2 regions of the Geobacillus sp. B4113_201601 genome follow, and region 2 is predicted to be linked to the other one. Evidence: predicted binding sites of a transcription regulator. Region 2 holds the regulator's gene; the other holds the start of a gene.
The links. The regulator LexA, encoded in region 2, represses DNA repair genes until DNA is damaged. The targets are predictions, from matches to a motif close to CGAACATATGTTCG.
Positions count from the first base shown of each region.

Region 1: a site for LexA is predicted at 4,933-4,946, ahead of addB (helicase-exonuclease AddAB subunit AddB). Genes of this name have one in related genera too.

Region 1 covers NZ_LQYX01000035.1:96,720-111,559, reverse strand. The annotation lists gene B4113_RS05055 (AzlD domain-containing protein) at 1-79, shown strand, start outside; gene B4113_RS05050 (SCO family protein) at 148-741, opposite strand; gene aceA (isocitrate lyase) at 932-2,218, shown strand; gene B4113_RS05040 (hypothetical protein) at 2,405-2,599, shown strand; gene B4113_RS05035 (competence protein ComK) at 3,006-3,539, shown strand; gene B4113_RS05030 (TVP38/TMEM64 family protein) at 3,619-4,242, shown strand; gene lepB (signal peptidase I) at 4,239-4,787, shown strand; gene addB (helicase-exonuclease AddAB subunit AddB) at 4,987-8,493, shown strand; gene addA (helicase-exonuclease AddAB subunit AddA) at 8,490-12,218, shown strand; gene B4113_RS05010 (exonuclease SbcCD subunit D) at 12,311-13,495, shown strand; gene B4113_RS05005 (AAA family ATPase) at 13,492-14,840, shown strand, end outside.
Region 2 covers NZ_LQYX01000121.1:303,519-318,358, reverse strand. The annotation lists gene B4113_RS18040 (recombinase family protein) at 1-124, opposite strand, end outside; gene yneA (cell division suppressor protein YneA) at 144-449, opposite strand; gene lexA (transcriptional repressor LexA) at 601-1,224, shown strand; gene glnA (type I glutamate--ammonia ligase) at 1,721-3,055, opposite strand; gene B4113_RS18015 (MerR family transcriptional regulator) at 3,095-3,496, opposite strand; gene B4113_RS18010 (methionine gamma-lyase family protein) at 3,573-4,844, opposite strand; gene hflX (GTPase HflX) at 4,861-6,105, opposite strand; gene B4113_RS18000 (trimeric intracellular cation channel family protein) at 6,371-6,985, shown strand; gene B4113_RS17995 (DMT family transporter) at 7,078-7,956, opposite strand; gene B4113_RS17990 (thiolase family protein) at 8,099-9,250, opposite strand; partial or broken gene B4113_RS21325 (3-hydroxyacyl-CoA dehydrogenase family protein) at 9,446-9,544, opposite strand; partial or broken gene B4113_RS17985 (3-hydroxyacyl-CoA dehydrogenase NAD-binding domain-containing protein) at 9,538-9,759, opposite strand; gene B4113_RS17980 (long-chain fatty acid--CoA ligase) at 9,774-11,393, opposite strand; gene B4113_RS17975 (CaiB/BaiF CoA-transferase family protein) at 11,397-12,470, opposite strand; gene B4113_RS17970 (acyl-CoA dehydrogenase family protein) at 12,486-13,631, opposite strand; gene B4113_RS17965 (fatty acid--CoA ligase) at 13,656-14,840, opposite strand, start outside.

The DNA of each region.
Region 1 (14,840 bases), on a different contig from region 2:
CGCCTGGCTCGGTGCGAATGTTATTGTTGTTGTGCTTGCTGCGGTTGTCGTGCTTAGTTGCTATTCGATGTTGATGTGAAAGGTTCGGCGTTCTTCAATGAAAAAAGGGCAGACAATGCCCTCTTTTTTTACACCTGTACAAAATCGTTATGACAATTCATCCATAATCGTTTCGTACACTTCATCAACACGAAATCGTGACGCTCCCCCCATGTCGATCTGTTCGATGACCCGTCCGTCCCGATTGAGCAAGTAAGCGAGCGACGTATGCACCATCATCCCGTTTCCCGGGTCACGGTATTGGAAGTGGAAAGCGTCCGCCGTCGCTTTTGTCGCCGCTTTGCTGCCGCGCAAAAACACCCATCCTTGCCCATCGCCAGTTATGCCAAATGCATTTGCGTATGCTTGCAGTTTTTCTTTCGTGTCGCGCGCTGGGTCGATAGTGATCGTGACGAATTCCACATCGCGCCCGAACACTCCGGCTTTTTGCAGCCGGTCGCGCAGTTTGGCCATTTGCATCGTCGTATTCGGGCAAATATCCGGGCAGTTCGTATAGATGAATTCGATGAGTCGAACTTTGGGCGGCAAGCCGTCAAAGGAATAAGGGGCTCCCCACGCCGTTTCCATCGTCACGTTCTTCGGCAGACGCATGGAAGCTGGTTGGTAGACAGTGAAATAGATAATGCCAACACCGATGCCAATCAGCAAGAGCCTGGCGACAATGATATATAGTTTTTTCATCATGATCCTCCCTTCATGATCGATCATACCAAAACGAGGAGCGACAAAAACACCATGTTTATGAACATTGTGCGGCTATTTTCCTAATGAAAAAAATTTTGCAAAAAAGGATTGCATTTTTCTAGTTCTGTTATATAATAATGTTGTAAATAAATATATGTATTATAACAAAAGAATGGGGGAAGGGAAAATGGCGTCATTTGCTGAACGTGTTCGTCAATTGGAGGAAAGCTGGAAAAATGAGGAGCGCTGGAAAGGAATTGTCCGTCCGTACAGCGCGGAAGATGTCATTAAGTTGCGCGGCTCGCTTGATATTGAGCATACGCTCGCTCGGCGCGGAGCCGAGAAGTTATGGCAGCTGTTAAATACGGAAGATTACGTTCATGCGCTCGGCGCGCTGACCGGAAATCAAGCGGTGCAACAGGTGAAAGCGGGGCTGAAAGCCATTTACTTAAGCGGCTGGCAGGTGGCGGCCGATGCCAACCTCGCCGGGCATATGTATCCGGACCAAAGCTTGTATCCGTCCAACAGCGTTCCACATGTTGTGAAACGCATTAACCAAGCATTGCAGCGTGCAGATCAAATCCAATATTTGGAAGGCAGCGGCGATATCGATTATTTCGTGCCGATCGTTGCCGATGCCGAGGCTGGGTTCGGCGGCCAGCTGAACGTGTTTGAGCTCATGAAAGCGATGATTGAGGCGGGAGCGGCTGGCGTCCACTTTGAGGATCAGTTGTCATCGGAGAAAAAATGCGGCCATTTAGGAGGCAAAGTGCTGTTGCCGACGCAAACGGCGGTGCGCAACTTGATTGCAGCGCGCCTCGCTGCCGATGTGATGGGTGTCCCGACGGTGCTGATCGCCCGCACCGATGCCAATGCCGCTGATTTGATCACAAGCGACATCGACCCGCGCGATCAAGAATTTATTACCGGCGAGCGGACGCCGGAAGGGTTTTACCGCACGAGAGCTGGTCTCGGTCAGGCGATCGCCCGCGGTTTGGCCTATGCGCCGTATGCGGATCTCATTTGGTGCGAAACGAGCGAACCGAACTTGGAGGAAGCGCGGCAGTTTGCCGAAGCCATTCACGAGAAGTTCCCGGGCAAGCTGTTGGCGTACAACTGCTCGCCATCATTCAACTGGAAGAAAAAGCTGGATGATGAAACGATTGCGAAGTTCCAGCAAGAGCTTGGGAAAATGGGATACAAATTCCAATTCGTCACTTTGGCCGGGTTCCATGCCCTTAACTATAGCATGTTCGAACTGGCGCGCGGTTACAAGGAGCGCGGCATGGCGGCGTACGCTGAGCTGCAGCAAGCCGAGTTTGCCGCTGAGAAGTACGGGTATACGGCTACGCGCCATCAGCGCGAAGTCGGCACCGGCTATTTCGATGAAGTCGCCCAAGTCATCTCCGGCGGCCAGTCGTCGACCGTCGCGTTGAAAGGATCGACCGAGGAAGAACAGTTTACAAAGGCTTGAATGAAACTGACCGAAACGGTTGTCTGCCTTCAAGATAGCATCGCATGAAACACAAAGCGATGCGCCGATCACTGCGAAAGAGGTTGTCCTGATCCTTCGGGACAACCTCATTTTTTTGGTTTGGCTGCAAGTGCAGCGCATAAAAGGAAAAAGACGGCGCATGCTATATAGGCAGGAGGCGATGCGATGAAAAAGGACAAAAGCGAGCTGCCGGAGGTAATGCCGGCGGAATTCCGCGTCAGCACCGATCTCCATTTTGAACAATGGGGAATGAATGAGGAAACGTACGCGGGCGACTCTGTCGGCGAACATACGGCGCTGGAACAAGCGAATGAATATTTGGCGATGAAAGAAATCGGTCAAACGTTTGAGAACGCCTAAACCGACCCATGACCAGCGTCATGGGTTTGTTCATTAACTTTGGTTCGTCATCAAAACGTGTACTTGACAGACAGTGAACTTCTCTAAGAGACCGATGATTTAAGGGGGCAAGCCGCTGATCAAGCCCGTTTTTCAAATAGAAAAGCCTCGTCGCATCAGGATTACCTTTCAAACGATCCCCCATTGCTCAAAAGAAACAACCATTTTTCACCAGCCTTCTAAACAGGTGTAGGCAAAAAATGATTGATTTCCCCTGTTCTTTCGTGGATGCATAAGTTAAGATGTGTAATGAAAAAATCAAGTACAATTTTTGATGAAGAGCCTTAACTTTTTTCAAAATATAGAAAAATATAACTACTTGTGTTATGATAGAAAATAGCGAGCGAATAGGAAAGGAGATGGATCGATGAAGATCAACGAGTTCATTGTCCTTGAACAGTTCATCGTCAGTCGATATACGATGGCAATTCTCCCCTACTTTTTGAACAGCGACGTGTATGCGAAAGTCATCGAGGAAGATGGCGAGTACATTGTGAAAAAAACGCCGACCGATATCGTCAAACAGAGTTGTGATTATTATGGCAGTAGCTACCGGGGGAGGAAAGAGGGAACCAAGGCCATTATCGGCATCACCCATAAGGCGCCGATCGCCATCGAACCGTCCAATGAAATTTACGTATTCCCAACCGCTTCTCCACGAGATTTCCGCTGCGTTTGGCTTTCGCACATGCACGTCTATCAATACGAACCTGCCAAATATGAACAGACCATCGTGTATTTCCGCAACGGAAAAAGTGTCTCCCTCGATGTTTCCTGCAAGTCGTTTATCAATCAATTGCACCGGACCGCCCAACTGCGGACGAAGTTATCCGAACGGATGGAAGCGCGAGAACGCAAGCTCCAGTACATATTCCGCATGCAGCAGGAAAAACAGACGTAATTTTGCAAAGGTGAGTTCCAATTGGGCGCCTAGGGGTGTAAAATAGACATATAAACAGCATGTGAATGGGGAAAGATACATGGACATGGAAACCGTCAAACAATGGTTCACACTCGATCACATTCTTGCTTTGCTTGATCAGTATCGCTCCTTTGGCTTGCTTCCCGGCATCGCGGTGACGCTTTTGGAATCATTTTTTCCGATTTTGCCAATGGTTGTTTTTGTCATGGCCAATGCAGCGGCGTTTGGGTTGTGGAAAGGATTTTTCATTTCTTGGTTCGGCGCCTCGCTTGGGTCGCTCCTCGTTTTTTGGCTGACGCGGAAAGTGGGGCAGAAGCGCTTTTTTCATTTTGTCCGCCGTCATCGGAAGGTGCGCCAATTTATGCATTGGATTGAACGGCACGGATTCGGGCCGCTGTTTTTGCTGTATTGTTTTCCGTTCACTCCGTCGGCACTTGTCAACATTGTCGCCGGGCTGTCGCGCATCAGTCGGCAGCAGTTTATACTGGCTGTGCTTCTCGGAAAGATGATCATGGTGTTTACGATCAGTTTCATCGGCTACGACTTGGTGGCGCTCGTCCACCAGCCGCTGCGGACGGCGATGATCACCGCAGCCGTTTTCCTTCTTTGGTATGCCGGAAAGCGGGTCGAAGCGAGGTTTTCACTGACGGAAAAACGCGAAAGCGAGGGGGACGGAGAGTGACAGAACGGAAAGAGAAACAAGGGCGCCGGTGGCTGTGGATGACAGCCGTCTGCCTTGCGGTTGCGCTCCGTTTGTTTGTGTTCAGTCCTTATATCGTTGAAGGAAAATCGATGATGCCAACGTTAGAAAATGGCAATTGGCTCGTTGTCAACAAGCTGTCTTATGACATCGGTCCGATTCATCGGTTTGATGTAATCGTCTTTCACGCCACGAGAAACGAAGACTATGTCAAGCGCGTCATTGGCTTGCCGGGCGACCGGATTGAGTATAAAAACGATGTGTTGTATGTCAATGGGAAACGGATGGATGAGCCGTATTTGCGCCCGTATAAGCAAAGATTAGCTGGGGGCAAGCTGACCGGTGATTTTACGCTGGAGGAAGTGACAGGAAAAACGAGGGTGCCGCCTGGCTGTGTGTTTGTCCTTGGCGATAATCGTTTGGGCAGTTGGGACAGTCGGCATTTCGGCTTCGTGAAAATCAGCCGAATCGTCGGCAAAGTCGATCTTCGCTATTGGCCGCTGAACGAGTTCGCGTTCCAGTTTTAACGAATCAACGGAAGACGTCTCTCACTTCGAAACAATAGTGAAAGGGAGATGACCATCTTAAAAAGAAAGGCCCTAAAAAAGTGTCAGCGTAGCTGGCGGGAGTATGTCACGCTGGATGAGGCTGCGCTTTTTTTCTTTCCAAAAGCGAACGTATGTGCTAAAATAAAGAAAATAAAGGAAACGGATGGTGGTAAGAGCCATGTCGCTTCGGTTTTTGCTCGGGCGGTCGGGAAGCGGGAAAACGGCCGCCTGTCTGAGCGAAATACAAACCATGCTGAAAGAAAGCCCGCAAGGACGAACGATCGTTTACCTCGTTCCGGAACAAATGACGTTTCAATGCGAATACGCCCTAATACATACAGAAGGGACGGACGGGATGATCCGTGCCCAAGTGTTCAGTTTCACGCGCCTCGCTTGGCGCGTGCTGCAAGAAACCGGCGGCATGAACCGCTATCACGTGCATGATGTTGGCGTGCAAATGATGATCCGCAACATTATTGAACAGCGCCGGCAGGAGCTTAGACTGTTCGGACGCGCGGCGGACAAACAAGGGTTTATTGAGCAGCTGCACGACATGATCGCCGAATGCAAACGATATTGCCTGACGCCGGGGGAGCTCCGCCGCCACGCCGAGGCGCTTACGGCCGAGTCGAATCAACCGGGACGGCGGCTGCTCGCCGACAAACTAAGCGATGTCGCGCTCGTCTATGGCGAGCTCGAGCGAAGCCTGAGCGGCCATTATCTCGATTCGGAAGATTATTTGCGCTTGCTCGCTGAACAAATTCCGCACTCCGTTTATTTGCGTGACGCTGAGATTTATATCGACGGATTCTATCATTTTGCGCCGCAGGAATACGCGGTCATCGAACAGCTTCTCCGCCATTGCCGACGCGTCACCGTTTCTTTGACCATTGACCGGCCATATGACGATGGCATGCCGGATGCGCTCGATCTGTTTTATTTGCCGGCGCAAACGTATCAACAGCTGCGCGCACTCGCGCTCAGCAGCGGCGTATTGATCGAAGAGCCGGTCGTGCTTACGGAAAACCGCCGGCATGAAAGCAGCGCGCTTGCCCATTTGGAAAGGCAATTTCACCATCGTCCGTTGATTCCGTATGAGGAAAAGACCGATGCGGTTTGCATTTACGAAGCCGCCAACCGGCGGGCGGAAGTGGAGGCGGTTGCCCGCGAAATCATTCGCCTCGTCCGCGATGAGGGAGCGCGCTATCACGACATTGCCTTGATCATTCGCGATCTTGAATCATATCGCGATGTGGTCAAAACGGTATTTTTTGACTTTGGCATCCCGTCCTTCATGGACGAGAAAGAGCCAATGCACTACCATCCGCTCGTTGAGCTCGTACGCGCCGCTCTCGAAACCGTCGTGACGCGCTGGCGCTACGAGGCGGTGTTTCGGGCGGTGAAAACCGATTTGCTTTTTCCGGCTGACGAAGACGCGGCTTGGTGGCGCGAGGCGGCGGACAAGCTGGAAAATTACGTGCTTGCCCATGGAGTGAAAGGGGAGCAGTGGACGAGCGGCGAACGTTGGACGTACCGCCGCTATCAAGCGCTTGACGGGTTGAATGTGCCGCAGACTGACGAAGAGCGGCAGTTTGAAGATGAGTTGAACCGGTGGCGCGAGGTGTTGACCGCCCCGCTTCGCCGGCTTGACCGCCGCTTGCGCCGGGCTTCGGATGGACGCGGGCTTTGCACGGCGTTATATCTCTTTCTCGAAGAATTGCAGATTCCAAAAAAACTCGAGAAAATGAGCGCCGAAGCCGAAGCGGCCGGGCGCTTAATCGAGGCGCGTCAGCACGAACAAGCGTGGAACGCGGTCGTTGACTTGCTCGATCAATATGTGGAAATGCTTGGAACCGAGTCTCTTCCGCTCGCCGAGTTTGCCAAAATCATTGAAGCCGGGCTCGATCGCCTCGAATTCTCGCTCGTTCCGCCGGCGCTCGATCAAGTGATTATCGCCCAACTGGATCGTTCGCGGCTGTTTGACATCAAGTACGCGTTTGTCATTGGCGTCAACGAGGGCGTCATTCCGGCCAAAGTGAAGGAAGAAGGGCTGATGGCCGAGATCGAGCGCGAACAATTGCGCGCGCTCGGCGTGTCGCTAGCCCCCGGAAGTCGGGAGCAGCTGTTTTATGATCCGTTTTTCGTCTACTTGGCGCTCGTGGCCCCGCGCCGCCGTCTGTACGTCGCCTATCCGCTCGCTGACGGTGAAGGAAAGGCGCTGATGCCGTCCCCGCTCATTCAACAATTGAAGAATTTGTTCCCGCTGGCGCCGGTGAAGTTATGCAGCAACGACCCGTTCGATGTCCCCAAGGAGGAGGCGGAATCCTTCGTCACCGTCCGGAGGGCGACGCAAACGTATTTGGTCAGCCAACTGCGGGTGTGGAAGCGGAATTATCGCATCGATCCGTTGTGGTGGGGAGTGTATAACGCGCTCGTCCGCCATCCGGAGTGGCGCAAAGACGTGCAGCATGCCATTTCCGCTCTCTTTTATACGAACAAAGCGGCGCCGCTGAAAAAACGGTGGAGCGAGCGGCTGTACGGAACAAAGATTCAAGCGAGCGTCTCGCGCATGGAACAGTTTCAAAAATGCCCGTACGCTCACTTTGCCTCGCACGGGCTGCGTTTGAAAGAGCGCCATGTTTTTCGGCTTGAGGCTCCCGATGTCGGGCAGTTGTTTCACGCTGCCATCAAGCAAATCGCCGACCAGCTCCGTGAACGGCATGTCGAATGGAGCAAACTATCAAAGCTGGAATGCGAGCGGCTGTCGGCCGAGGCTGTTGAGCGGATTGCCCCGCTCATTCAGCGGCAAGTGCTAGCAAGCTCATCTCGCTATCAATATATGAAACGGAAACTGCAAAACGTGGTCGCCCGCACGGCGTACGTGCTAAGCGAGCACGCGCGGGCGAGCGGCTTCGTTCCGGTTGGGATGGAGCTGTCGTTTGGACCGGGCGGCGATTTGCCACCGCTTCGCTTTCGGCTCCGCGACGGAACGACGATGGAACTCGTCGGGCGGATCGACCGCATTGACAAAGCAGAAAGCGGCCAAGGGGTGCTGCTTCGCATCATCGATTACAAATCGAGTGCCAAAGCGCTTGATATAGCGGAAGTATACTATGGGCTGGCGCTGCAAATGTTCACGTATTTGGACATTGTATTGACGTATGCCGAACAATTGGTCGGAAAGCCGGCGCTTCCGGCGGGAGTGCTTTATTTCCATATTCACAATCCGATCGTTCAAGCGAAACAGTGGGTCGATGACGAAGTGAAGCTGGCGCAAAAGTTGCTTGAACCGTTTCGGATGCGCGGACTGCTGCTCGCGGACGTGGAAGCGATCCGGCTGATGGACAGCAAGCTTGAAGACGGGCAATGGTCGCTGATTGTACCCGCGCAAATCACCAAAAGCGGATCGATCCATTCGCGCTCATCGGTGGCGAGTGAATCGGATTTTACGGCGCTTCGTCGCCATATCCGCCGCTTGTTTGTCGAGATCGGCGGGCAAATCGCCGATGGCGTTGTATCGATTGCTCCATATAAGCTGAAAGAGAAAACGGCGTGCGAGTTTTGCCCGTTCAAGCCGGTGTGCCAGTTTGACGAGGCGCTTCCGGGCAATGAATATCGAAAACTAGTTCCGCAGACGAAGGAAGCGGTCTTGGAAAAAGTAGCGGAAGGAGAGGACGAGCGATGAACATGGCGATTCGCCCGAAGCCGGCCGGAAGCCGATGGACGGAAGAACAATGGAAGGCGATCACCGCCGGCGGCCGCGATCTTCTCGTTGCCGCGGCGGCCGGTTCTGGCAAAACGGCCGTTCTTGTCGAACGGATCATTCAAAAAGTGACGGCGGAAGAAGGAGCGGTGGATATCGACCGCCTGCTTGTCGTCACGTTTACCAATGCCGCTGCGGCTGAGATGAAGGCAAGGATCGGCGAAGCGCTCGAACGGGAGCTGGCGAAACACCCGCATTCTCTCCACTTGCGGCGCCAGCTCAGCCTGCTTCCCCGCGCTTCGATTTCGACGCTTCATTCATTTTGCTTGGATGTCATTCGCAAATATTACTATTTGCTTGATTTAGACCCGTCGTTTCGCATCGCTGATGAAACGGAGATCGAGCTGCTCAAGGAAGACGTCCTTGAAGACCTGCTTGAAGAAGAATATGGAAAGGCGGACAATGATCGCTTTTTGGCGGTCGTCGATGCGTATACGGGCGATCGGAGCGATGCAGAGCTACAGGAAATGATTTTCTCGCTTTATGAGTTTTCTCGCTCTCATCCTGAGCCGGACGAATGGCTTGCCGGCTTGGCGTCAATGTATGATGTTGATGCTGAAGCGGACGTGAGAACGTTGGCGCCGGCACGCTATCTCGCTCAGCATGCAGAAATGGAGCTGACGGCGGCTTTGCGATTGATCCGAAAGGCGCTGGAGCTGGCGGAAGCACCGGGCGGTCCCGAGCCGTACACGGAACGGTTGCGCGAAGACGCCGCGCTCGTTTCCGGGCTGCAAATGAGGGTGGCCGGACCGTGGGACAAGCTGCACGAGGCGTTGCAATCCTTGTCGTTCGGACGCTTGCCGTCGTGCAGCAGCAAACGATACGAAGCGCACCTGATCGATGAAGTGAAGGCGTTGCGCGAGCAGGCGAAAAAGAAAATCGAAGCGCTGCGCGACCATGTATTTTCGCTTCCTCCGTCCGCTTGGCTCCGCCACATGCAGGAAATGAAACCGATCGTGGAAACGATCGCCGCGCTCGTTCGCCGTTTTGCTGCTAGGTTTCAGGAAGCCAAACGGGAAAAAGGGGTCGTAGATTTCTCCGATTTGGAGCATTATTGCTTGCGCGTTCTGCGGCACCGCCATCCAGAGACGGGCGAATGGCAGCCCACCGCCGCCGCCCTCGAGTACCAAGCTCAGTTTGATGAGGTGCTTGTCGACGAATATCAAGATACGAACCTTGTCCAAGAAGCTATTTTGCAATTGGTCAAGAAAGGAAGCGAGCGGACGGGCAACTTGTTTATGGTCGGCGATGTCAAACAGTCGATTTATCGATTTCGGCTGGCCGAACCGCTGCTGTTTTTGGATAAATACAAACGGTTTACGGCGGACGGAGAAGCCGGGGGCATGAAAATCGATCTAGCGAGCAACTTCCGCAGCCGCCGGGAAGTATTGGACGGAACGAATTTTCTTTTTTCGCAAATCATGGGCGAAGCCGTTGGGGAGCTCGTTTACGATGAAGCCGCGCGCCTGAAATACGGCGCCGATTACCCCGACGGGAGCGATGCCGTCCCGGAAGTCGTGGTCATCAATCGGCAGCGGACCGAGGAAGAGGAAGAAGAGGAAGCGGCTGAATTGGCGGCCGCCGAGCTGGAAGCGCGCTGGATCGCCAAAAAGGTGAAAGAGCTCATTGCCCGGCCGTTTTGGGTGTACGACCGTTCTACCGGTGCACCGCGGCGCGTGATGTACCGCGATATCGTCATTCTTGTCCGCTCGATGACCAATGCATCGCCGATGATCGAGCAGTTGCAGGCGCAAGGCATTCCCGCGGCGGCTGACCTGTCTGCCGGCTATTTTCAGGCGACGGAAGTATCCACCATGCTGTCGCTGTTACGGGTCATCGATAATCCGGATCAAGATATTCCGCTGGCGGCTGTGCTCCGTTCGCCGCTGTTTCGTTTTGACGAAAACGAGCTGGCGATGATCCGCTTGGCCGCTCCGAAAGGCACGTTTTATGAAGCGCTGCAGTCTTTCCAAAACAAGCCGGCCGAGACGGATGAGGAGGAACAAGCGAAGCGGAAGGCGGCGGTTTTTCTCGAGCGGCTGGCAAGCTGGCGCACGATGGCGCGCCGCCGTTCATTGGCCGACCTCATTTGGCAGCTGTACCGCGATACACAGTATTACGATTTTGTCGGCGCGCTGCCGGGTGGAAAACAGCGCCAAGCCAACTTGCGCGCCTTGTATGATCGCGCTCGCCAGTATGAATCGGCGTCGTTTCGCGGGCTGTTTCGCTTTCTTCGCTTCATCGAACGGCTGCAAGAGCGCGGTGACGATCTCGGCTCCGCCCGGCCGCTCGGCGAGCAGGAAGATGTCGTGCGGATCATGACGATCCACAGCAGCAAAGGGCTCGAGTTTCCGGTCGTCTTTTTGGCCGGGCTCGCGCGGCCGTTTTATACGCGCGATTTGCATCATTCGTATTTGCTCGACAAAGAGCTTGGTTTTGCCGCCCGCTATGTCCATCCGCGGCTGCGCATCAGCTACCCGACGTTGCCGTTTATGGCCATTCAGCAAAAAAAGCGGCTCGAGCTGCTGGCGGAGGAGATGCGCATTTTATACGTCGCGCTGACGCGAGCGAAAGAAAAGCTGTATTTCATCGCTTCCGTTCCTGACGCGGACAAGGAGCTGAAAAAGTGGAGAGGGGCGATGGCGGAAGACGGCTGGCTTCTTCCTGACGACATGCGGGCATCGGCTCGCTCGTATTTGGACTGGATCGGGCGCGCCCTCATCCGCCACCGCGCCGGCTGCGAGCTTGTGGGAGAACCGGCGCCTGCGGAGATCGCTTCCCACCCGTCTGTCTGGCGCATCGTGATCGTGCCGGCCGCCGAGCTTCACGGCAGCGAAGCGACAGCGGATGAGACAGAGCTTCACCTATTGCCGGCTCTAAAGGAAGGACTTCCCGTTCCAGCCGGCGAGGAGTGGGAGGGAGAGGCCAAGCGGCGCTTCATGTGGACGTATCCTTACGAAAAAGAAACAGCGGTGCGCGCCAAACAATCCGTATCTGAGCTCAAAGAACAGCGCGCGCTGTTTGGGGAGCAGGCGGACGAATGGCGGCCGCGCCAAGGGACGGCGCCGGTGTTTTCCCGTCCGCGCTTCATGCAGGCCAAAACATTAACGCCCGCTGAAAAAGGGACGGCGCTTCATGTCGTGATGCGACATCTCGATTGGCGCGCTCCGCTTGATGAGCGAGCGATCCGCAGCCAGATTGCCCGCCTCGTGGAAAACGAGCTGCTGGCCGCCGAACAAGCGGAAGCGGTGGACAGCGAAGCGATCTTGTCCTTTTTCGCCACCGATATCGGCCGACGCCTTCGTGAAGCGCGTGAAGTGCACCGCGAAGTGCCGTTCAGTTTGGGAATTCCGGCGGCTGAGCTTTATGGGCGCCTAGGGATGGAGGGCGACCGCCGCGTGCTTGTGCAAGGGGTGATCGACTGCGTGTTTGCGGATGAACGCGGTTATGTGATGCTCGATTATAAGACCGACGAAGTGGTGGATCGCTTTGGCGGACAACTGGAAGAAGCGGCTCGATTTCTGCTCGGGCGTTACGGGGAGCAGATGCGCTTGTATCGTCGGGCGATTGAGCAAATCTGGCGGGTGCCGGTTTCGGAATGCTATTTGTATTCATTTTCCGGCGGGTGTGCGATTGCTGTTGACTAACGGCGGAAACGACCGGGGAAAAGAGCGCGGCGACGGAAAGAAAACGTGGCGTCGATCGGGCCAAAAGCCATAGCCAAGGGGGAGAGAGAAAGATGCGCATTTTGCATACGGCCGATTGGCATTTCGGGCGAACGCTTGAAGGGCGGAGTCGGCTCGCCGAACAAGAAGCGTTCGTTGATGAGCTTGTGGAACTCGTTTCAGCCGAACGAATCGATGTGGTGTTGATGGCGGGGGACGTGTTTGACTCCGTCAACCCGCCGGCAGCCGCCGAGCAGCTGTTTTATGAAAGCTTGGCCCGGCTGTCGGATAAAGGCCGCCGGCCGATCGCGGTCATCAGCGGCAATCACGATCACCCGGAGCGCATTAGCGCCGCTTGTTCGCTTCTTCTAGAGCATCGTATTTTCCTATTTGGACGACCGCAGGCTTCGGTTTGCCGAATCGACGTTCCATCTTGCGGCGAAACGATGGTGCTTGCCCCTCTGGCGTATCCGTCCGAATCGCGCCTCGCTGAGCTGCTGTCGACGGAGCATGACGAAACGGCGCTGCGCGATCGGTACGACGACCGCGTCCGCGCCTTGTTCGAAGCCATGGCCGCTTCGTTCACCGCTGAAACGGTCAATGTCGCCATGAGCCATCTTTACGTCGCCGGCGGCCATGCGTCCGATTCGGAACGGCCGATTGAAGTCGGCGGCGCCTATACGGTGGCCGCGGAGAGCTTGCCGGCTTCTGCGCAGTACGTGGCGCTTGGCCATCTCCACCGGCCGCAGGACGTCAGGCGGGCGAGAACGTCGGCGCGTTACGCCGGCTCGCCGCTTGCTTACAGCTTTTCCGAGGCAGGGCATGCGAAATCGGTTACAATTGTGGATGTCCAGCCGGGCGGCCAAGCCAATGTCTCGGAAATTCCCTTGTCTGCTGGAAAACCGCTCGTTCGCTGGCAGGCGAAAGAAGGTCTGGCCCAAGTGTACCGGTGGTGCGAGGAAGGGCGGGACCGGTCGGGGTGGATCGATCTCGAGCTTTATGTGACGGAACCGTTGACGATGGAAGACATTCAGCGGCTGCGCAAGCTCCACCCGGGATTGATCTACATCCGTCCGGTACTGCGAGACGAGCCGCGCGAAAACGAAGCGTCCGCGGTCAGCCGTGAGCCGCTGTCCCTCGCCGAAATGTTTCGCCGCTTCTATGAACGGCAAACCGGTGGGCACTCTCCTGATGACGAGTTGGTTCGCTTATTTTTGGAGCTGGCGGTGGAAGAAGAAGAGGAAGGTGAAGGAGAATGAAGCCGATCTCGCTGACGATCGCTGGGCTTCATAGCTTTCGTGAAAAACAGACGATTGATTTCACCGCGCTGTGTGCGGGCGGGGTATTCGGTATTTTTGGGCCGACCGGCAGCGGCAAGTCCACGATTTTGGATGCCATGACGCTCGCCTTGTTTGGCAGTGTTGAGCGAGCGGCCAACCGCACACAGGCCATTATCAACCATGCCGAGCAGGAGCTGTTTGTCTCATTTACCTTCGAGCTGGAAAATGCCAACGGGACTAGGCGGTATACGGTGGAGCGGAGCTTGAAAAAAGTGGACGAGTGGCGGGCGCGCAGCGCTGTTTGCCGACTGATCGAACATCAAGCGGAGCCGATCGTCCTCGCTGACAAACTGTCCGATGTCGATCGAGAAATTGAACGGTTGCTTGGGTTGACGATGGATGATTTTACGCGGGCGGTCGTTTTGCCGCAAGGGAAGTTCGCCGAATTTTTGTCGCTCAAAGGAGTGGAGCGGCGGCAAATGCTGCAGCGTTTGTTTCACCTTGAGCGGTATGGCGATCGGTTGAACCAAAAGTTGAAGACGCGGCTTGCGGCTGCCGAACAAGAGCGGGAAAAGATCGAGGCGGAACAGGCGGGGCTTGGCGACGCCTCCAAGGCGGCGCTTGAACAGGCGGAAGCAAAAGAGCGCGAGCTGGTGGCGCTGTTTGCCAAGCGGAAAAAAGAGCTGGCCCAGGTGGAAGCGGAGGTTGAACGAACAAGACTTTTATGGGCGTGGCAACAGGAAAAAGAAGCGGTGGAACGGGAGCTCTCCGAATGGAAACGGCGCGAGGCCGGGATTCGCGAGTTGGAAGAGAAAAAAGAGCGCGCCGAACAAGCGGAGCGCATTTGGCCGTATTGGGAACAGTGCGAACAGGCGGAGCGACTGCGGGCCGAGGCATTTCGCCGCGATCAAGAGTTGGCGCGGCGCCTTGAAGAAGCCCGCACCCATTATGAGGATGCGGCGCGCGCCTATGAACAGGCGCGGCAGGAAAAAGCGCAGCGCGAGCCGCAGCTGTTGGCGGAGACGGAGCGGCTTCGGCAGGCTGAGGAGCTCGAACGGCAAATGGAAGCGCTCAAGCGCGAATGGGCGAGCTTGCGCGAGAAACGGGAGCGCCTGCTCGCTGAGGAGAAAGCGGCGGCACGCCGGTTCGAAGAAGCGTCCGCATGGTATGAGCGGGGCTTAACGCGGCAACAGGAGCTGAAGGAAGAGGCAAAGCGACTGGCGGCAGCGCTGGCCGACAAAGACGAGGTCGAGCGGGCGCACGCCGAGAAGCAGCCAATCGAGCAAGCCGCCGCGGCCATTGCCCGCCTCGACGCCCAGCTTCG
Region 2 (14,840 bases):
TCACCTTAACCACCTCAAATCCGCTTTCCGCCGCGAGCCGTTCAAGCTCCTCCCGCTGCCGAGCCAGCGATGTTTCCTGCTCGCTTTTGTCCGTGCTGACGCGGCAATAAATGACCGCCCTCATGGCCATCCCTTCTTTCTTGTTACTGATTGGCGGCCAATGAACCGCCCCGCTTCGATTTTAACACGGGAATGACGATCTGTTCACCCGCTGTGAGACGGGAACTGCGAAGATGGTTCACCTCCACCACCCAGCGGATGAATTCGTCCGGCGATAAGCCGTGCTCCTGTTCATATTGCTTGGCCAACCCCCAAAGCGTATCGCCTGATGCGACGGTCACCGTCACATATTCCTGTTTATCGACCGGACTGCCAGCGTAGATGAACGCGGCTGTGAAAAGCGTCATCAAAACCGAAAATACTAGATAGTGCACAAACGTCTTCTTCATTTTCCCCACCCCAAAAAGAGAATATTCGTTCGCTTTCCTTCATTATAATCAGGAACGTTTGTTTGTGTCAACAAAAAATTCGAACTTATGTTTGTTTTTTCCCTTTCGGCATGATATAATGAAGGCAAATGACTTGCCGGAGGTGCAGGGAATGACGAAACTGTCGAAACGGCAGCAGCAAATTTTAGAGTTTATTAAGCAGGAAGTCAAAACGAAGGGCTATCCGCCCTCGGTGAGGGAGATTGGGGAGGCGGTCGGACTGGCGTCGAGTTCGACTGTCCATGGGCATTTGGCGCGGTTGGAAAGCAAAGGATACATCCGCCGCGACCCGACCAAGCCGCGCGCCATTGAAATTTTGGACAACGATGGCGGGAAGGAAAAAGAGGGCGAGGACATCGTCTCGGTGCCGATTATCGGGAAAGTGACCGCCGGGCAGCCGATTACGGCCGTAGAAAACATCGAGGACTATTTCCCGCTGCCGAAACGGCTCGCCGCCGGCGAAGAACAGCTGTTTATGCTTGAAGTGATGGGCGACAGCATGATCGAAGCCGGCATTTTGGACGGCGACTACGTCATCGTCCGCCAGCAATCATCGGCCCAAAACGGCGACATCGTCGTGGCCATGACCGAAGACAATGAAGCGACCGTCAAGCGCTTTTTCAAAGAAAAGGATCATATCCGCCTGCAGCCGGAAAACGCTCATCTCGAGCCGATCATCGTCCGCGATTGCACGATTCTCGGCAAGGTGATCGGCGTCTATCGCCTGATCGGCTAACGGAAGCGCAACGAAGACGGCGGACGGGGCGGACAAACGTCCATCACCTTGTCGGCTGACGCCGCGCGCCGCCGCAACGAGGCGGACGGGGCTTGAGCCAAAACCCGAACAGCGTGGTTGCCGGGTGTGAGCGGCCGGCCGCGGAAAAGGGCCGGTCCACAAGGCGGCATGGCGGAAGCGCGCGAGCCGAACAAGTTAGACCGCATAAAAAAGGGCGGTCCACAAGGTGTCTGGCTTCAGGGTAGGCACAACCAATCATGGGCCGGAAGCACCGGTACGTATATAAAAGAGGAGCTAACCCAAAAGATTGCCTGCCTTCAAGATCGGCACAACCAATCATGGGCCGGAAGCACCGGTACCTATATAAAAGAGGGGCTGACCTAAAGGCTGTCTGCCTTCAAGATCGACGCAACCGATCGTGCGGCCGAAGCAGTCAGCACGTATATAGAGCAACGAAAGAGGGTATCCCGATCTTTTTGGGATACCCTCTTTTTGATTAGTACAGCTCCATGTATTGATCCAATTCCCATTGGTGGACGGTCGTCCGATACATATCCCACTCGATTTCTTTCGCTTCAACGAAGTGCTCGAATAAATGCTTGCCGAGCGCTTGGACGATCACTTCGTCGGACTTCAAGTTTTCAAGCGCCTCAATGAGCGTAGCCGGCAAATCGACAATGCCTTCTTCGAGCCGTTCTTCTTTCGTCATGACGTAAATGTTCCGGTCCACCGGTGCCGGAGGGGTGAGTTTGTTGCGAATGCCGTCAAGCCCCGCCGCCAACAGCACCGCCATCGCTAAGTACGGGTTCGCCGACGGGTCAACACTGCGCACCTCAATGCGCGTGCTCATGCCGCGCGAAGCCGGAATGCGAATGAGCGGGCTGCGGTTGCGCGCCGACCAAGCGACATAGCACGGCGCTTCATAGCCCGGAACGAGCCGCTTGTACGAGTTGACGGTCGGGTTCGTCACCGCCGTAAAGTTCGGCGCGTGTTTCAGCACGCCGGCGATAAACTGGCGGGCCGTTTCGCTCAACTGCAACTCGCCGTTCGGATCAAAAAAGGCGTTTTCCCCGTTGCGGAACAGCGACAAGTTGCAGTGCATACCCGAGCCGTTGATGCCGAAAATCGGCTTCGGCATGAACGTCGCGTGCAGCCCATGCTTGCGGGCGATCGTCTTCACGACGAGCTTGAACGTCTGAATATCATCGCACGCTTTGATGGCGTGGGCGTATTTGAAATCAATTTCATGCTGTCCTGGGGCAACTTCGTGATGGGACGCTTCGATTTCAAACCCCATTTCTTCGAGCTCAAGCACGATGTCCCGCCGGCAGTTTTCCCCCAAATCCGTCGGCGCTAAATCGAAATAGCCGCCTCGGTCGTTCAACTCCATCGTCGGGTGCCCTTTTTCATCGAGCTTAAAGAGGAAAAACTCCGGTTCCGCCCCTAAGTTGAACGCCGTGAAGCCGAGCGCTTCCATCTCTTTGAGCACGCGTTTTAAGTTATAGCGCGGGCAGCCTTCAAACGGCGTGCCGTCGGCATTGTAAATGTCGCAAATAAAGCGGGCGACTTTCCCTTTTTCCGCCGTCCACGGAAAGATGACAAACGTGTCCAAGTCAGGGTACAAATACATGTCCGATTCTTCGATGCGGACAAACCCCTCGATCGACGACCCGTCAAACATCATTTTGTTGTTCAGCGCTTTTTCCAGCTGGCTGATCGGAATTTCCACGTTTTTAATCGTGCCTAAAATATCGGTAAATTGCAGGCGGATGTATTTGACGTTTTCTTCCTTGACGATGCGCATAATGTCTTCACGCGTATATTTTGCCATCTTGAACCTCCTCACCGGCTCCGAAATCATTTCCCATCGTTAGTGAAAGAAGCGAGCGAGATCTCCTTGGCGAAGCGATGCGCGCTGAAACCGCCCGGCCTGAAGCAGCTCCGTCCGCAAAATTTCGCGCAGCTCTTCGTCCGACAGCTTCGGCTTTCCTGCCTTGTCGACTTTTTCCGGCTGTTCGTGACGCCCTTCCTGCCGCGCGGCAAAAATGCGCTTAATTCCAGCGAGGTTGACGCCTTGATCAATCAAATCTTTAATTTCAAGCAAACGATCGATGTCATTGAGCGAAAACAGACGCCGATTGCCTTCGGTGCGCGCCGGCGTGACGAGGCCGTGCTCTTCGTAATAGCGAATTTGCCGGGCCGATAAGTCCGTCAGCTGCATCACAATCCCGATCGGAAACAATGGCATGGAACGACGAATTTGGCTGCTCATGCCAATTCCTCCTCGCTTTTCATACCTTTATTTTATCATAATGTGAAGAAAACAGTCAATTATATGTTACCTTTTCTCACAAACAAATGAGCTGCTGTTCCAGCAAGCGGTGAACAGCGGAGCAAACGGCGATTTTGACATGAGAATACGTCAATCCGCCCTGCACGTACGCCACGTATGGCGGACGCAGCGGCCCGTCCGCCGTCAGCTCGATGCTGGCTCCTTGCACGAACGTGCCCGCCGCCATGATCACTTGATCCTCGTAGCCGGGCATGTCGCTCGGGTACGGAGTGAAATGGGCGTTCACCGGGGAAGCCGCTTGAATGGCTTGGCAAAAAGCAACCATTTGCTCTGGATCATTAAAGCGGACCGACTGCACCAAATCGGTGCGCTTCGCGTTCCATGACGGCGAAGTCTCAAGCCCGACCCGCTCGAGCAATGCGGCGGTGAACACCGCCCCTTTGAGCGCTTGGCCGACGACGTGCGGAGCGAGGAAAAACCCTTGATACATCTCAAGCAGGCTGTACAGCGAAGGGCCGACTTCGGCGCCGATGCCCGGCGAGGTCATCCGATAGGCGCACGCTTCAACATATTGGTGCCTGCCGACGATATACCCTCCTGTTTTCGCCAATCCCCCTCCAGGGTTTTTGATCAACGAACCGGCCATCAAATCGGCGCCGACATGGCAAGGCTCTTTTTCCTCGACAAACTCCCCGTAGCAATTGTCGACAAACACAACGACATCCGGCTTGATCGCTTTGACAAAGGCGATCATCTTGGCGATTTCATCGACCGTAAACGACGGGCGCGTCGCATACCCGCGCGAGCGCTGGATGCCGATCATTTTCGTCCGCTCGTGGATCGCCTCGCGCACCGCCGGAAAATCAACGGCTCCGTCCGCCGTAAGCGGCACGCTCCGATAACGAATGCCAAACTCGTTCAGCGAACCGACGCCGCGGCCGCGGACGCCGACGATCTCCTCAAGCGTGTCATAGGGGGCGCCCGTGATGTAGAGCAATTCATCGCCCGGGCGCAGCACGCCAAACAGCGCGATGGCAATCGCGTGCGTGCCGGAAATGATTTGCGGGCGCACTAGGCCGGCTTCCGCGCCGAATACATCGGCGTAAATGCGATCGAGCGTGTCACGGCCGACATCATCATAGCCGTAGCCCGTTGTCGGGATGAAATGGCCGTCGCTCACTTGATGGCGGCGGAAACTGTCAAGGACGCGATGCTGGTTTCCGTCAACCAGCCTCTCAATCGAGCGATGGATCGGGGCAATTTGCGCCTCCACTTCTTCGATCAGCGCAGCGATCGTCTCTCCGTGTTTCCATGTTGTCCAAAACATTGGTGAACCCTTTCTATCATTGGAATGATTGCAGCTCCCTGTAAAGCGGGTGAGTCGGGAGCACGTACCCTTCGCATTCGTACGTCCCTTCTTGTTCATTATAGCGCCATTGCTGCAAAATCGTGTCCGCTTTTAACCGTGCGAGCCATTTTCCTTGGCCGCTTGGAATCGAGGCGTGGTAAAGGACCATTTGCCGCTTGATCGCCTCCTCCAAAAACGCGCGAAGCCGTTCGATATCAGCGGCAGAAAGCGCGCTCATGACGAGCGCCTCGGTTGTCGTCGGAATGAATTCTGGCGCCTGCCGGTCACGTTTATTGTACACTGTGACCATCGGAATGGAGGACGCCCCCAACTCCGCAACGAGCTGCAACACCGTTCGCTCATGTTCGGCGTAATCGGGATGCGACGAATCGACGATGTGCAGCAACAGATCCGCTTCCGTCACCTCCTCGAGCGTCGAGCGGAACGCGGCGACAAGCGTCGTCGGCAAGTCTTGAATGAACCCGACCGTGTCGGTGACAAGCACCGTATACCCACACGGAAGGACGCATTGGCGCGTCAGCGGGTCGAGCGTCGCAAACAGCAAATTTTCCTCGAACGAATCGGCCGCCGTCAGCCGATTAAAAATCGTCGATTTGCCGGCGTTCGTATAGCCGACGAGCGCCACTTGAAACGCGTGATTTTTTTGCCGGCGCCCGCGGTACCGCTCGCGATGTTCGGCGATGCGGCGCAGTTCGGCTTTAATGTCGTCGATGCGGCGGCGAATGTGGCGCCGGTCGGTCTCCAGCTTCGTCTCCCCCGGACCGCGCGTGCCGATGCCGCCGCCCAAGCGAGATAGCGCCGCGCCTTGGCCGCCAAGGCGCGGCAACAGATACTCGAGCTGCGCGAGCTCCACTTGCAGCTTTCCTTCTTTCGAACGGGCGCGCCTTGCAAAAATGTCTAAAATGAGCTGCGTCCGATCAATCACTTTCACCTCGCCAAGCATGTTCGTCAAATTGCGGGCTTGACTAGGAGAAAGTTCACTGTTGAAAATGACAAGATCCGGCGTCAGCTGTTTGACGAGAGCGGCAAGTTCCTCTGTTTTTCCTTTGCCGATGTACGTCGCCGGGTGCGGCGCTTCCCGTTTTTGTGTCAACTCGGCTACCACCTCACCGTTGGCGGTCGCAACGAGCGCAGCGAGCTCCTCCATCGAATAGCGAAACCGCTCGTCATCGATTCCATGAAGTTGGCAGCCGACGATGATGGCTTGTTCGCGGCTCATAGCCTTCCTTCTCCTCTCGGGCGCAGCCATGTGATCCGCATGGAGCGCCAACCGTTTTTATGGCGCGGACGCTCGAGCGCATCCCGGCCATCGGCACGGGCTTCGCTCGGCTTTCCGCGAATGACCGAAAGCGGCTGTGTCCTCTTTGTTCATCATACCAAATTCAAGCAGCGCACGGCTAGTTCATTCCCGAAAAAACGATTGATTCCCGCCGCTTTTGCCTCTACAATGATACAAGAACACGACACGGAAAGGAACAGCACGAATGACGTGGGAAATATTGAGCATCATCGGCACGATCGCCTTTGCCATCAGCGGGGCGATCGTCGCGATGGAAGAGGAATATGATTTGCTTGGCGTCTATATTTTAGGGATCGTCACGGCGTTTGGCGGCGGGGCCGTGCGCAATTTGCTGATTGGGGTTCCCGTATCGGCGTTATGGGAACAAGGTTCGCTCTTTCTTGTCGCCTTAGTCTCGATGACGATCGTCTATTTGTTTCCGAAGCAGATGCTCCCGCCATGGAAGCGGTGGGGCAACTTTTTTGACGCCCTCGGGTTATCGGCATTCGCCATCCAAGGGGCGCTGTATGCCGCAAAAATGGGCCATCCATTAAGCGCGGTCATCGTCGCGGCAGTGTTGACCGGCAGCGGCGGCGGCATCATCCGGGACGTGCTTGCCGGGCGGAAGCCGCTTGTGCTGCATGCGGAAATTTACGCCGCTTGGGCGATTTTAGCCGGCATCGCCGTCGGCCTGAAATGGGCGGAGTCGCCCGTGGAGCTGTATGTGCTGTTTATTGCCGTCGCTGCTCTTCGCATTTTGTCATACACGTACGGCTGGAAACTGCCGCGGCGGGCGGTGGGGGAAAAAGCGGGCGGGTAATCGCTTCCAGCGTAGATTCAAGTGATTAGGCATCAAACCATGACCAAAAAATGGCAAGCAGAGGACGCCCCTGCGCGGGCGCTTCGCTGTCCTTACGCACTTTGCCCGCTCCGCACCGCCACCGCCACTCCCGCGACGATGAGCGCCCCGCCCATCCAAAAGGACGCGTCAAGCCGCTCATGCAAAAACAGCCAGCCAAAGAGCGAGCCGATGAGCGGCTGAAAAAGGAAAAAGAGCGAGCCGATGCCGGCGTCGATCATCTCCATTCCTTTGTTCCACAAGAAAAACGCGCCCGCCGTTGACACGATGCCAAGGTACAACACGCCCATCGCAACGGGCGCGTTCCATTGAACGGCCGTCAGCCCCGGGCGCTCCACCATCAACATCGGCGTCATGCCGACAAACGCTACCAAGATGGCGAAGGTCGTAATGGAAAGAACGGACATGCGCGCCGATGCCATTTTCACCAGCACCGACAACAGCGCCCAAGTGACCGCCGCGCCGACTAACGCCGTATTTCCAGCCAGCGTCGACTCCCCGCTGTCTCCGAGGCCGACGATGACGACCACTCCCGCCGCCGCCAACACCAGCGCCACAAGCTTCCGCCACGTGAGCGCTTCCCCAAGCAGCCAGCGGGCAAATAAAACGACAAACGCCGGTGTTGAAGCCGTAATGAGCGAAGCCGTATGGGCGTTCGACCATTTCGTGCCGACAAATTGCAACGAAATGGAAATGACATAGCCGATGACGCCAATCGCGATCACCATCAGCCAATCGCGCCCGCGCGTTGGTGGGCGCTCGCGTTTCATTGCCGCGATCAAGACTAGCGCAATCAAGGCGACACCATAGCGCAGCCAGACGAGCGTCAGCGGCGGGATGTAGTCCAATACGTACTTGCTTACGACATACATCCCGCCCCAAATGCCGGCGGCGAGCGATAAATAGATGGAGGCAAGAACCGGTTGTTTCATCTTGCCCAACGCTCCCCCTTTCGTCCGCTTTTCCTCATCTTATCACACCCGACCGGCTTCCGTCCCGCTTGGTTTTCAGCAAAAAAAGCAGGCTTGGCGGCCGCCCCGCTGCTGGTGCGAACGTTATGTGTTTTGTCGCGCTTTACATTCGCTCAATGATCGTCGCTGTCGCCATGCCGTGCCCGATGCAAATCGTCAATAGCCCATAGCGGCCTTCCCGCCGCTCCAGCTCATGAACGAGCGACGTCATCAGCTTGACGCCCGTCGCCCCGAGCGGATGGCCAAGCGCGATGGCGCCGCCGTTGACATTCACTTTCGCAAGCGGGGCGCCGATTTCTTTTTGCCAGGCGAGCACGACCGGGGCGAACACTTCGTTGATTTCAATGAGATCGATATCCTCGATCGTAAGTCCGGCTTTTTTCAGCACTTGTCTTGTCGCCGGAATGACGCCATCCAGCATATACGTCGGGTCGGAGCCGACGACCGTTTGCGCGACGATGCGCGCTTTCGGCTTCAGTCCGAACCGACGCGCCGCCTCCCGCTCCATGAGCAACAGAGCGGCCGCCCCGTCGCTCATTTGGCTCGCATTGCCGGCGGTGATGACGCCGTCTTCTTGAAACACCGGCTTGAGCGCGGCGAGCGCTTCCGGCGATGTATCGGCCCGCGCCCCCTCATCATCGGTAACAAGGATTTCGCGGCCATCGCGGTCAAGCCCTTTGACCGGGACGATTTCGGCGCGAAACTTCCGTGCGCGCATGGCGGCTAAGGCGCGCCGATGGCTTTCGTAGGCGTAGGCATCCACCTCCGCGCGCGTCAGGCCGTATTTTTTGGCAATCCGCTCGGCTGAAACGCCTTGGTGGATGAACTCGTACTTTTCATGAAGCGACGGCGGAATCGTCCGCTCATTGCCGTCGCTGAAAATCGGGACTTTCGTCATGCTTTCGACCCCGGCGGCAATGGTGACATCCATATCGCCGGAGCGGATTTCTTGAGCGGCAAAATGGATCGCCTGCTGCCCGGAGCCGCACATCCGATTGATTTGCACAGCCGGCACTTCGATTGGGAATCCAGCCTCCAACGCCGCGAGCCGCCCGATGTTGTATCCTTGCTCGGCGATCGGCGTCACACAGCCCATGACGATATCTTCCACCTGTCCCTTTTCTATGCCCGCCCGGCGCACAACTTCATCCAACACCGCCGCGGCCAGATGAACCGGATGAACGTCGCGGAAGACACCGTTCCGCTTGCCGACCGGTGTTCTGACGGCTTCCACAATCACCGCTTCGCGCATCATCTTCGCCTCCTTGTTGTTGTCAACGCCACGCCTTGACGGCGCGGCGGCCACACCGTTGTATCGAACGGCGCACCGCAGCGCCGCCAAATGGGCCCATTTCTGTCCACCTCTCCGTGAGCGGCGCCTGTTCATGTTGTATACGTATAGAACTCGAAGCTAACTTGAAACGGCTCTGTTTCCCCTTCAAGCGGCTGTTCATGTTGTATACGTATAGAACCCTTTCCCTGTTTTCCGCCCTAAATGCCCGGCTTCAACGAGCTTGCGCAAAAGCTGCGGCGCGCGGAACCGGTCGCCGGGCGGATGCGGCCGAGCGCCGCCTCCGCCTCTTGTTCGGACAACTGCCCCGCTTTCACAAAGCGGCGCAAGCTTTTTTCGACCGAGGCGAGCCCGTTTTGCAAAGCCGTTTCGGACACGTCATAGAAATGCACCGTTTTTCCCGCCATCGCCGCCGTTTGCGCGATGCCGCTTCCCATCACTCCGGCGCCGATGACTGCAATCGTTTCGGCCACGGTGTTCGCCTCCTTTACTCCGTCGCCGCATCGGCATAGCGCGCCGCCATCTCATCGCGCAGCTTCCGCTTCAAAAACTTGCCGACGCTTGTTTTCGGAATTTCATCGAGAAACACAATGTCATCCGGCAGCCACCATTTCGCAAATTGCGGGCGCAAAAAGTCGTACAGCTCTTCTTTTGTCACGCTTTTGCCTTCTTTCAGCACGACGCAGGCAATCGGACGCTCCTGCCATTTCGGATGTGGCACGGCGACGACCGCCGCTTCGAACACCGCCTCATGAGCCATAAGCGCATTTTCCAAATCAACCGATGAAATCCATTCGCCGCCACTTTTAATGACGTCCTTCGTCCGGTCGACGATTTTCACAAACCCTTCTTCGTCCACGGTGACGACATCACCGGTATAGAGCCAGCCGTCGCGGAACGTCTCCTTCGTTCGCTCATCGTTGTAGTACTCGGCAGCGATCCACGGCCCGCGCAAACAAAGCTCACCCATTTCCTTCCCGTCCCAATGAACCGGCCCGTTTTGGCCGATTACTTTCATTTCAAGCCCTGGCGCAAGCAGCCCTTGTTTGGCGCGAATGTCGAGTTTCTCCTCGTACGACAGCTCGTCTTGATAGCTTTTCGGGCGCGAGACGAGCACAAGCGGGCTCGTTTCCGTCATGCCGTACGCGTGAATGAACGGAATGCCGTATTTTTCTTCAAAGGCGCGGATCACTCCTTTCGGCGCCGCCGAACCGCCGCAAATGACGCGCGTCAGGCTGCTGACATCATAGCGGCCTTTCTCCAATGCTTGCAGCAGCCCGAGCCAAATCGTTGGCACGCCGGCCACGATCGTCACCCGCTCGGTTTCAATCAGCTCGGCAAGCACGTTCGGCGTAAACGCCGGCCCCGGCATGACGGTCGTCGAACCGAACCACGTGGCGGCAAACGGCATCCCCCAAGCGTTGACGTGAAACATCGGCACAATCGGCATGGCGACATCGCGCTCGCACAACCCCAGCGTATCAGCTAGACCTAGCGCCATCGCGTGCAAGACGGTGCTCCGGTGCGTGTACACAACCCCCTTGGGCTGGCCTGTTGTCGCCGATGTATAGCACATTCCGGCCGGTTGGTATTCATCGAGGTCTTTCAAAAACGGAAATGCCGGATCGCCGTCAGCCAGCAGTTTCTCGTAATGGTACACCGGCGCCAGCGCCGTTTCCGGCAGCTCGTCGGCGTCGGTCATAATGATGAAAGCGCGCACGTTCGGGATCTCGTCTTTCACCGCTTCAATGGCCGGCAGCAAATCATCATCGATCAGCAAAACCCGGTCATCGGCATGGTTGATGATGTAGGCGATATGCTGCGGCGAGAGGCGGATATTGATCGTATGCAGCACCGCCCCGATGCCGGGAATGGCAAAATACGCTTCCAAATGGCGGTGATGATTCCAGGCGAACGTGCCGACGCGGTCGCCGACTCCCACCCCGAGCTGCTTCAACATGCTGGCCAGCCGGCGCGTCCGCTCCCCAATCTCTTTGTATGTATGGCGGACGACACCGCCTTTCATGCGGGAGATGACTTGTTTTTTCGGAAAAAACACCTCCGCCCGCTCGAGCATCATCGAAATGGTTAACGGTGTTTTCATCATCGGTTATTCCTCCCTCTTCAATAAATCAGCATGTTCATTGACTTTAGGCGGCGCTTCGACGTCCCACCGGCCATCCGGCCCATGCGCAGCCGTCCACACGCCATCCGGCTGCATCGCGACAAGGCGGCGAACTTGGTCGTCGGCAAACAGCCGCTTCGCTTCATCTGCTTCAAGCACCGGAGCAAGGCAAGCGTCGACCCTTTCCGCGAAGGCGCTCCATTCAGAAAACGTTTTTTCGCGAAACAAAGCGACAAGTCCGTCATACACCGCCTCTCCCGGCCGCGCCGGCGCCCACTGCGCTCCGATCCATTCCGGATGGCCGATCGCTTCGCAAAACTGGCGCCAAAAGTGCGGTTCAAGCGCCGCTACGCTCATATAACGGCCGTCTTTCGTCTCATACAGCTGGTAGCACACCACCTCCCCGGCCAGTTCGGCAAGGCCATGTTTCGGCCCGCCGCCGTGTTCCATGGCAAAATGGCCCGCCATCATCGCCGCCAAGCCGTCAACCAGCGAGACGTCCAAATAGGCGCCTCGGCCGGTCCGCTCGCGGGCGAACAGCGCCGCCAAAACGCGCTCCGCCGCCGCCATGCCGCCGATAAAATCGGCCAGCGTCACGTTCGGATGAACCGGACGGCCGCGTGCATCGGCGAGCTGCGCCAATACACCGGAGAGCGCCATATAGTTCAAATCATGGCTGCCGAGCAAGGAGCGGCCGCTCCGCTGGCCAAAGCCGCTGATCGAGCAGTAAATGATCCCTTCGTTGTCGCGGCGCACATCGTCATACCCGAGCCCAAGCCTAGCCATCACTCCGGGGCGGAAGCTCTCGATCACCACATCGACGCGGGCAGCGAGCCGCCGCGCTTGCTCGCGTCCCTCGTCCGTCTTTAAGTCCAAGGCGACGCTTTTTTTGCCGGCGTTATAGGCGGCAAACAGCCGTCCCCCGGCGAACGGGCGCAGACGGTCGCCGGAGGGGGGCTCGATTTTGATGACTTCGGCTCCGAGCTGGGCGAGGCGCCAGCTCGCAAACGGACCCGGCAAGTACTGGGAAAAATCAAGCACAACGATGCCGTTCAACATGGCCATTCCCTCTTTCTACAAATCTAGCTCGCGAGCGATGATCGTTTTCATCATCTCGTTCGTCCCGGCGTAGATGGCGCTCACTGGAATGTCGCGATAGCGCCGGGCGATCTCGTATTCTTCCATATAGCCATAGCCGCCGTGCAGCTGCATGGCTTCGGCGGCGACGCGTTTGGCCATCTCGGTAATCCACCATTTCGCCATCGACACTTCGGTGACGATCCGTTTTCCTGCCATATGCTCTTCAATGACGCGGTCGACAAACGTGCGTCCGAGGGCGATCTCGGTCGCCATTTCGGCGAGGCGGAACTGGACGGTTTGAAACTCGCTCACCCGTTTGCCGAACGCCGTACGTTGTTTGACATATTGCTTCGTCAAGGAAACCATCACTTCCGCCGCCGTCTGCGCGGCGATGGCGACAACAAGCCGCTCCTGCTGGAGTTTTTCCATTAAGTAATAGAAGCCTTTTCCTTCTTCACCGAGCAAGTTGGACGCCGGCACTTTCGCATCTTGGAAAAACAGCTCGGCCGTATCTTGGGCGTGCAGCCCGACTTTCTCAAGCTTCCGCCCGCGCGTAAACCCCGGCGTATCCCGCTCCACGACGAGCAAGCTGATGCCGCGGTGCGGCGGTTTCGCGTGCGGGTCGGTTTTGCAGGCGACGATGACCAAGTCGGCATGAATGCCGTTGGTGATAAACGTTTTTTGCCCGTTGACGATGTAGGCGTCGCCGTCTTTCACCGCCGTTGTCGAAATGTTGGCCAAATCCGACCCGGCCCCCGGCTCGGTCATGGCGATGGCGGTAATGAGCTCACCGCTGACGCATTTCGGCAGCCATTTTTGCTTTTGTTCCTCCGTTCCGTACGAGGCGATGTACGGCGTCACAATATCGTTATGCAAGCCGATGCCGACAAGGCTGGAACCGACTTTTTCCAGCTCCTCATTGATGACAACCGAGTAGGCAAAATCGGCGTTCAATCCCCCGTACTTCTCATCGACCCATGGGCAAAGAAAGCCGTTTTCCCCCATTTTCGCCCAAAACGAGCGCGGGATGATGCCGCGCCGCTCCCATTCGTCGTAGTACGGATACGCTTCTTTCTCTAAAAACTTGCGGAATGCATCGCGGAAAATCTGGTGCTCCTCGCGCAAATAGCGAGCTGCCACCGTTCATCCCTCTCTTCTGTTCGGTCACTTTTTCTCCGTTCCGCCCGCCGCCTGTTTTTTCAGCTGTTCACGCAGCAAAAACTTTTGGATTTTCCCGCTCGCATTGCGCGGCAGGGCGTCGATGAAATAATAGGCGCGCGGCCGCTTGTACGGGGCAAGGCGATCGCTCGTTTGGCAAAACTGCTCGAGCTCCTCGGCGGTCAAGCTGTCCTCTTTTTTGACGATGAAGGCGACGACTTTTTCGCCCCACAGCTCATCCGGCTCGCCGAGCACGGCGACATCAAGCACTTTCGGATGCTCATACAACACGTCCTCGACTTCGCGCGGATAGACGTTTTCTCCGCCGCTGATCACCATGTCATCGACCCGGTCGGCGACATACAAGTAGCCGTCTTCATCAACGTAGCCGAGATCGCCGGAATGATACCAGCCTTTGTACAGCGCTTGTTCCGTCGCTTCCTCGCGCTTGTAGTAGCCGACCATCATGCACGGTCCGCGCATCACAATTTCGCCGACTTCATACGGCGGCAGCACATCGTCTGGGTCGGACGGCCCGTCCTCCCGCGCGCGGACGACGCGGATGTCATGGTTGAGGCAGGCGCGCCCGGCGGAACCCGGTTTCTTGAGCTGCTCATCTTCCAACAAAAACGTCACCGCCGGCCCCATTTCCGTCATCCCGTACGCTTGAATCAGCTCAATGCCGAGCCGCTCTTGGCATTGCCTCACCAGCGCCGGAGCCATCGGAGCGGCGCCGTATAGACCGAGGCGAAGCGATGATAAGTCGTAATCGCCTACATTTTCCTGCAAAATCATGTTCCACATCGTCGGGGCGCCAAACAGGAGCGTAATCCGCTCACGTTCGATCGTCTCGAGAACGAGCTTGGCATCAAAATGGTGCAAAATGACGCTCGCCGCTCCTGCATGCACGCGCGGCAGCAAGCAGCAATGCAGTTCGGCGCAATGGAAGAGCGCCGCCGCCGCCAGCCCGCGATCCGTCTCGCGGATGCGCATGACGCCATAGCAAAGGACGCTTTGCTCGATCATGTCGCGGTGCCGATGCATCACCCCTTTTGGACGCCCGGTCGTGCCGCTTGTATACATAATGGCGTACAGATCGCTCTCTTCCACAGGCACGCGCGGCGCTGCCACCGAAGCCCGGGCCGCCTGTTCATGAGCGCTTTTGGCAAACGGCGGCGGATCATGGTCGAT